2 regions of the Brucella cytisi genome follow, and region 2 is predicted to be linked to the other one. Evidence: riboswitches for the same ligand, from Rfam matches in the RefSeq annotation. Region 2 holds a riboswitch; the other holds the start of a gene.

Region 1 (4,211 bases), on a different contig from region 2:
GCTCGGTCTTCAAACGTTCCAACTGTTGTGCGGTTTCCACGCCCTCGGCCGTCGTGACAATATTGAAGCCCGCACCGAGCGTTGCCACAGCCTGAATGATGGCCAGATCGCGCGTATCGACTTCGATCCCTGAAACGAAACTGCGATCAATCTTGATCTTATCAAATGGGAATGATCGCAAATAGCTCAAAGAAGAATAGCCGGTCCCGAAATCATCCATCGCGATACGAACGCCCAATCGGCGAAGTTCGAACAGCAACTCGATATTGTTCTTGCTGTTCGACAAGAAGACCGACTCCGTGATTTCAAGCTCAAGCCTGTCGGGTGAAAGACGCGCTGCTTCCAACGCATCCGTGACGGAATGCAAGATCGTGGTCTGACTGAACTGGACCGGTGAAAGATTGACCGAGACTTTTATTTCCTCCGGCCAGAGCACAGCTTCCCGACATGCAGTCCTTAGAACCCAGTCGCCGATCGGTCCGATGAGCCCGGTTTCTTCTGCCAGTGGAATGAATTCCGCCGGTGAAACCATACCGCGATCAGGATGACGCCAGCGGATCAGCGCTTCAAAGCCGGAAATCTTGCCGCTCTCAAGATTGAAAATCGGTTGATAATGCAGTTCAAACTGTTCATCCAGCAGAGCCTGACGAAGTTCGCCGGTCATGACATAACGCTTCTCCGCCGCCAGACGCAGGGAGTGCTGATAGAACCGGAATGTACGACGTCCACCTGATTTTGAAGCATAAAGCGCGAGATCGGCATTGCGCATCAGCACATCGGGATTGTCTCCATGCAATGGCGCCTGGGTGATGCCCATGCTGCAGGCGACGAATTCTGAATTGCGCACCAGTTCGAACGGATCCTGAAAAGCAGAAAGGATACGGTCAGCGAACATTGCAATTTGTGCCAGTGTCCCGTTTCGGTAGACAATGGCAAATTCGTCGCCTCCCAGCCGGGCAATGAATTCATCCGAAGTCGTGATCTGCTTCAGTCGACGCGCCACTTCTTGCAAAAGCTGGTCGCCAGCCTGATGCCCGATATTGTCGTTGATGTTCTTGAAATGATCGATATCAAGGTAGAACAAGGCAAAAGGCTCGGAATCCCCGCCCTTTTTCAACAGGCTCTCGACATGGTGAGCAAAATAGGCGCGGTTCGGCAAGCCTGTCAGACTGTCATGCATGGCAATATGTGCCATGCGTTCCTCGATCTCACGCCGTTCGGTTATATCCTCAACGAGCCCGATCAAATAGCGGGGCTCGTTGCCCTCGACCGGTGGGATCGAACATTTTATGATCCGCATCGTTCGCGACGTTCCGTCCTTGCGCTCGATCTTGCGTTCGACGTTCAACACGCCCCGACGCCGCATCGCCGTGCGATCTTGCTGGATGATGACGGTTGCCTCGCGTTCAGGGAAAAGATCGAGGTCGGTCGAACCGATGGCTTCGTCTACCGGCTGTCCGCTCGCCGCTGATGCGGCCTGATTGTAGAGCACATACCGACCGTCATCGTGCATATCCTTGACGAAGACACCAAGCGGCAGATTGTTGACGAGGCTGTCCAGCAGGGTTTGGGCGTGGTTTGCCTGACGATTGGCTTCTGCCAACTCTGTCCTGTCCTGAACAATGGCGAGAATCGCTTCCTTACCGTCAAACAGCACTTGACGTCCGTAAGTCAGAACATCAATGATTTCACCATTCGCGCGCAGATGTTGCCAGCGCTCCGGTCGTTCAAGGTCGCTGCGATCACGAATGGCAGCCAGCATTCGATCCCGTTCTGTCTGGGGCCGAATATCGAGCACTGTCATTCCCGGAATTTCATCAGCGGTATATCCATAGAGCCGATAGGCAGCGTCATTCATCACGATGAAATGCAGCGTCTCCGGATCATAAACCCACATCGGTGTCGGATGGGTTGTGAAAAGGATGCGGAAGTCCTGCTCGGACGTGTGCGCCATCGTGCCTTCCGTCGAAGCTGAAGCGCCCCTCCGCTTCCTCATCGTAAATCCCTCATCCAACTGATCCTACTGGATAATCTCGATCCACCCTACAAGTGGACCGTCAAGTTTCATGGCACCATGAGTAACACGCGGAAGATGCACCCCGAACATAGATTAAAGCCGAGAATTTTAATAAACCATATACAAATTGAGGGTCGATTTAAGGATTTTCTTTAAAACTGCATTTTTCCATCGCTTGACCGGCTTCAACTTCCAGCCTATGCCTAAAGACGCAAAATTCGTTGGGGTGCCTTCGAAGCAATATCAGGAAAAGTGCCAAGCGGTTTTCCGTCCGATGTTGCGACACAAAAGGCTGAGAGACGCTGATCGCGTTAACCCATTGAACCTGATCCGGGTAATACCTGCGTAGGGAACGGAGTTTGACGCGTCGCAGCCGAGGGTTTCCCTCATCGGAGTTCAAGCTCCAAACAGGTTCATGACGTCTCATTTTCCGTTCGGAATGAGAGACGTGATGATGGACCAAAAAAACAGTTTCTCCCGAACCACATCAAACGGCAGTGCGGCATTCGTGCCCATATGCGTGACTATTGCCGGTTCCGATAGTGGCGGCGGAGCTGGCATTCAGGCCGACCTCAAGACATTCTCGGCGCTCGGCGTCTATGGTGCGAGCGTCATTGCCGCTGTGACCGTGCAGAACACCTGCACGGTGAGCGCAGTGCACGATATCCCACCCGCCATCGTCGCAGGGCAGATCGATGCCGTCTTCAGCGATCTCGATGTAGCGGCGGTGAAGATCGGCATGGTTTCCGTGCCCGAAACCATAGAGGCCATTGCGCGGGGCCTTGCGCATTTCTCCGGCCCTGTCGTACTCGACCCGGTGATGGTTGCAAAATCCGGCGACCGGCTTTTGAGCGAAAACGCCATTGCGCTTTTGCGCCAGAAACTGGTTCCGCTGGCCACGCTGCTGACGCCCAACCGGCCTGAAGCGGCCTGCTTGCTCGACAGCGATCTGGCTCGCGACGATGTAAACGCCGAAGAACAGGGGCGTGCCTTGCTCGAACTAGGCGCGAAAGCTGTTTTGATGAAGGGCGGCCATGCGGAAGGCGAAATCTGCGTCGACCTGCTGGTTCGCCGCGATCAGCCAACATTGCGTGTCGAGGCGACGCGTATCCGGACCGGTAACACCCATGGCACGGGCTGCACGCTCTCCTCAGCCATTGCTGCAGAGCTTGCCAAGAACCTTCCGCTCGAAAAAGCAGTCATTGCAGCCCATGCCTATCTGCAAGGGGCAATCCGCGCCGCCGATGCGTTGAAGATCGGACAGGGCCATGGGCCTGTTCATCACTTCCATAATCTCTGGAAAGTTCCCTCAGAGGAGGCCATGTGATGCGCGTCACCATCATCGGAGCGGGTGTCGCCGGTCTAGTGTGCGCGGCAGAATTTCACGGTCAGGGACATGCAGTCACTGTCATTGCCAAAAGCACTGAGATCGGTTCCGACAGCTGCTCATGGTTTGCAGGCGGAATGCTGGCACCATGGTGCGAAGGCGAGAGCGCGGAAGAGCCAGTCGTTCGTTTGGGACAGGAAGCGATCGGCTGGTGGGAGCAGCACGTTTCGACAGTCAATCGCAAGGGTACGCTTGTACTCTCGCACACACGCGATGCGACCGAACTGCGCCGCTTTGCCCGCCGGACGGAAGCATTTGACACCATTGATCAAGACCAGATCGATGCGCTGGAACCAGACCTTGTCGGCCGTTTTCGGCAGGGACTTTTCTTTGCGGCAGAAGGCCATCTCAACCCGCGCCAGACACTGATCGAGCTCGCCGAAAAACTGCAGAAGAAAGGCGTCGTCTTTCATCTGGGGCAGGATGCGAAAGACGTCAAAGTCGAGGCCGACATTACCGTCGATGCACGCGGTCTTGCAGCGCGTGATCAGTTGCAGGACCTGCGCGGCGTCAAGGGTGAAATGCTGGTTGTGCGCTCGCGCGATATCAATCTCAAGCGACCCATACGCCTCCTGCATCCGCGGATTCCGCTCTACATCGTGCCACGCGGCGACGGCGTACACATGATCGGCGCAACCATGATTGAAAGCGATGAGCGGGGTGGCATCAGCGTGCGCTCGACGCTGGAACTCTTGAGCTCCGCTTATGCCTTGCATCCGGCCTTCGGCGAGGCGGAAATCCTCGAAACCGGTGTCGATGCGCGCCCGGCCTTTCCCGACAATCTGCCCCGCGTCCGACGGCGCGGCA
Region 2 (4,211 bases):
TTGACGCCAAGCCGCAACGTTCCGGAATCCGGCGCAAGCTTGCCAGTCAGAAGCGACAGAAGCGTGGTCTTTCCGGCACCGTTGGGTCCAACGAGACCGATACGGTCACCGCGCTGCACACGGATCGAAAAATCCTTGACCAGAACACGCTCGCCATAGGCCTTGCTCAACCCCTTGGCTTCGATCACCAGCTTGCCGGATTCCTTGGTATCGCTTGCCGCCAGTACCGCTGTCCCTTGTGCCTTGCGATGATTGCGAAAATCGGCACGCATGGAATGCAGTTCGCCGAGACGGCGCATATTACGCTTGCGCCGGGCGGTGACCCCGTAGCGCAGCCAGTGCTCCTCGCGCGCAATCTGCCGCCCCAGCTTGTGATGGTCGCGCTCTTCCTCTTCCAGCACCTTGTCGCGCCATTCCTCGAAATGACCAAAGCCTTGCTCGAGACGACGCGTAAGACCGCGATCCAGCCAGACCGTCGCCCGGCTGACATTTTCCAGAAAGCGGCGGTCATGCGAGATCAGCACAATGGCCGAGCGAATCTGGCGCAGTTCGCTTTCCAACCATTCGATGGTGGTCAGATCCAGATGGTTGGTCGGCTCGTCCAGCAGCAGAACGTCGGGCTGCGGTGCAATCACCCGCGCCAGGGCGGCACGTCGCGCCTCCCCACCGGATAGATGATCCGGCTTTTCGTCGCCGGTCAGTCCGAGATGTTCGAGAAGATAAGTGACACGATGCGGGTCATCGGCTGGTCCGAGCCCCGCTTCCACATAGGCGCGAACATTGGCAAAGCCATCCATATCCGGCACCTGCGGGAGATAGCGGACGGTTGCACCCGGATGTTTGAAAACCTCACCCGACGTTGCTTCCACCATACCGGCGGCGATCTTGAGCAGCGTGGATTTACCCGAACCATTGCGTCCGACCAGCGCGATGCGATCGCCTTCGCTTACCGAAAGGCTGGCATCTTCCAGAAGCGGCGTGCCTCCGAAGGTGAGCTTGATCTCGTCGAGGCGAAGGAGCGGTGGTGCCATGGTTCTCTTCGATAAACAGGGTTAAAAATTCCGCCCTGCTTGTCCGCGACAAAAGCCGTTCTGTCAAATGGTACGGCACGAAAAGACCCGTGAAAAACAAACAGGCCGGGTTTCCCCGACCTGTCAGCAAACTTATTTATCCAGCTATTGCTGGCCCAGTCATTACTGGCCCAGTGTTACTGGCAAGGCGCTTCGTAGACGCGGCCATAAGGATCGCGGTAACGGCAGTACTGCGTGCCATTGCGCGTCTGGGCTGCACCAAGGAGCGTACCGGCAACGCCGCCGATAGCAGCACCGGCAAGAGCGCCACGGCCATTGCCGCCAATTGCACCACCGGCGAGTGCGCCGAGTGCTGCGCCACCAACGCCGTACCCGGCCGTGCGCTGTTCATTCGTCGTGCATGCAGCCGTCGAGAACGCGAGCACGCCAGCAACAGCAATCATCGTAAGACGTGACTTCATTGAAACATCTCCTACAAGAGTTGAACTAATCACCGACTTTGCGTCCCCAATTTCGGCGTAAAGCAGATGACACCCGCTTGGCCCATTTACAATACGTTTCGCCTGCCAGCGTCAAGCTCTTTCGATTGATAAGGTTATCGGCCCCAGAGCGGTGTTTCCTCCATCGCCAAGTTGGCTATAAGTATCGCCAATCCAGAACTCGCAGTAACGCGAAGTGTTCCACGAACTACATTGGAAACTGTCCATGAAGAGCCGAATGGCAGTGTCACATTATCTAACGGCCACTCCGCATTCGTGATCGAAAGGCCTTCGATAGTGCTGAAATTAATCACACTGAACGGCGTCCCGTCCGGAAAATCATAAACATAATCTCCGGGCGGCAAAGGCCAGGCCTCCTCGGAACCGCTGGACAACAGCACGTTCCGCCCTTTTGCAGCCTGCGCTGTCGCCATGGTCAGATGCAGAAGCGTGTGATCAGTGCGCTGACCGCCGAAGGCTCCGCAAAGGATCACCCGATCCGCACCCCGCATAAAGGCCTCCTCGAAGGCCAGTTCCCCGTCCGTCATGTCCTTGGCAGCAGGGAACCTCTTTTGCGGCACGTGTCCATATTGCACGCGAAGCTCAGCAGAAGCCGAATCGAAATCGCCAAGCCAAAGTTCCGGTTCGACACCAAGAGCAGCGGCGTGCCTGATCCCGCTATCGGCAGCGAGAATACGCGCACCTGCAATTTGGTGTTTCAAGCGATCGGTCACGACCAGATCACCGCCAAGGAGAATGACGAATGTGCTCATAAGCCGCTCATAACACGGGCAAATCCATGCCGGAAGCCTGCATTCGCCGCCATTGCACTCCCTTGCCCTTCCCGTTGCGAAAGATTATTCTCGCAACCGCTCTAACGGGGTGCCGTCTGCTTTCGCGGATGGCTGAGAGGCCCAAAAGCATTTCCAGCAAAAGTGTGAAACGGTTTTGCGTCCGGAAATGCTTAAAAAACGGCCAACCCGCTGAACCTGATCCGGTTTGCACCGGCGGAGGGATTAGATGCTCCATAAACGGCGCTCAATCCTCTTGTTGTAAAAGAAAGGAAGTGCCGTGATGCGGCTTTTATCTTTGCTGGCCTTTTCATTCTCCACAGCCCTCGCTTTCACGCCTTCTGCGCAGGCGAAGGACAAGCTCACTGTTTATACCTATGACAGTTTCGTTTCCGAATGGGGGCCGGGCCCGAAGATCAAGGAAAACTTCGAGAAGGAATGCGATTGCGAAGTGGACTGGATCGCTTCGGCCGACGGTGTCGCCCTGCTCAACCGCCTGAAGCTTGAAGGTGGCAATACCAAAGCCGATATCGTCCTCGGTCTCGATACCAATCTGACGACCGAAGCACGCGCCACCGGCTTTTTTGCTCCAAGCGGCATCGACCAAAGCAATGTGAGCGTTCCGGGCGGGTTCAAGGACGATATCTTCGTTCCCTATGATTATGGCTACTTCGCCGTGGTATACGATTCGGAAAAATTGCCCAATCCGCCCAAGAGCCTGAAAGAACTGGTGGAAGGCGATGCTTCCCAGAAGATCGTGCTGCAAGACCCGCGCACGTCGACACCAGGGCTGGGCATGTTGCTCTGGATGAAATCGGTTTATGGCGACGAAGCGGAAGCAGCCTGGCAGAAACTTCAGAAGCGCGTTCTCACCGTCACGCCCGGCTGGTCGGAAGCCTATGGTCTTTTCACCAAGGGGGAAGCGCCGATGGTGCTGTCCTATACAACGTCTCCCGCCTATCACATGATTGCGGAAAAGACGGAGCGCTATAAGGCTCTGGCCTATCCGGAAGGTAATTATCTCCAGATCGAGCTGGCCGCCCAGACCACCACTGGCGCGAAAAATCCACTGGCGCAAAAGTTCCTGGCTTTCATGACCAGCCCCGGCTTCCAGGATGTTATTCCTGAAACCAACTGGATGTATCCAGCGGGCAAGACATCCACCCCGCTTCCAGCCGCTTTCGACGCGATGCCGAAGCTGGAAAAGACTCTTCTCCTGCCTTCCGACGAAGTAGCCAAGAACCGGAAGTCATGGGTCGATGAATGGCTGGCGGCAACCAGTAAATGACGACATTCCCGGCACAGCGCCGCTCGAAAGACGCACCTGCCGCCAGACCGGCTGCGGGTGTACTGGCGCTTGTCTTTCTGGTCGTGCTTGCCGGTGGTGCTCTTGTCGCACTGGCATTCGAAGCGGGCCGCGGTGGTTTTGACGCCGCGGCCAATTTCGACACCTATCTGTGGCGGGTTGCGCGCTTCACGATCCTGCAGGCGATCGCTTCAAGCCTGCTTTCCGTGCTGTTTGCGGTTCCGGTCGCCCGTGCACTTTATGCCGAAGCGAGCTTTGCGGGGCGCGGGCTTATTCTGCGCCTGTTTGCCCTGCCGCTTGCTCTGCCTGCACTCGTCGCAGTGCTCGGCGTCACCAGCATCTATGGTCGCAACGGGTTCATTGCGCATCTGTCAGAAGCCGCAGGCCATCCGTTCCAACCGGACATTTACGGTATTACGGGCATATTGATCGCCCATGTTTTCTTCAACATGCCGCTCGCTGTCCGTCTCATTCTTGCAGGCTACGACTCGATACCAACCGATTACTGGAAGCTATCCGCGCAGCTTGGCATGGGCAATGGAGCACGCTTGCGGCTTATTGAATGGCCCGTAATCCGGCGCAATCTGCCGGGCATGATCGGCCT

The links. A riboswitch is a leader RNA that binds a small molecule or an ion and turns the genes downstream of it on or off. The one in region 2 is predicted to bind thiamine pyrophosphate.
Region 1: another riboswitch for thiamine pyrophosphate. It lies ahead of thiD (bifunctional hydroxymethylpyrimidine kinase/phosphomethylpyrimidine kinase); the one in region 2 lies ahead of thiB (thiamine ABC transporter substrate binding subunit).

Annotation. Positions count from the first base shown of each region.
Region 1 covers NZ_JBCAUP010000004.1:373,227-377,437, forward strand. Annotated here, with positions in the region: gene AAE521_RS06355 (putative bifunctional diguanylate cyclase/phosphodiesterase) at 1-1,996, opposite strand, end outside; TPP riboswitch at 2,230-2,386, shown strand; gene thiD (bifunctional hydroxymethylpyrimidine kinase/phosphomethylpyrimidine kinase) at 2,472-3,344, shown strand; gene AAE521_RS06365 (FAD-dependent oxidoreductase) at 3,344-4,211, shown strand, end outside.
Region 2 covers NZ_JBCAUP010000045.1:14,149-18,359, forward strand. Annotated here, with positions in the region: gene AAE521_RS25910 (ABC-F family ATP-binding cassette domain-containing protein) at 1-1,031, opposite strand, end outside; gene AAE521_RS25915 (glycine zipper domain-containing protein) at 1,208-1,492, opposite strand; gene AAE521_RS25920 (thiamine diphosphokinase) at 1,627-2,283, opposite strand; TPP riboswitch at 2,379-2,543, shown strand; gene thiB (thiamine ABC transporter substrate binding subunit) at 2,585-3,589, shown strand; gene thiP (thiamine/thiamine pyrophosphate ABC transporter permease ThiP) at 3,586-4,211, shown strand, end outside.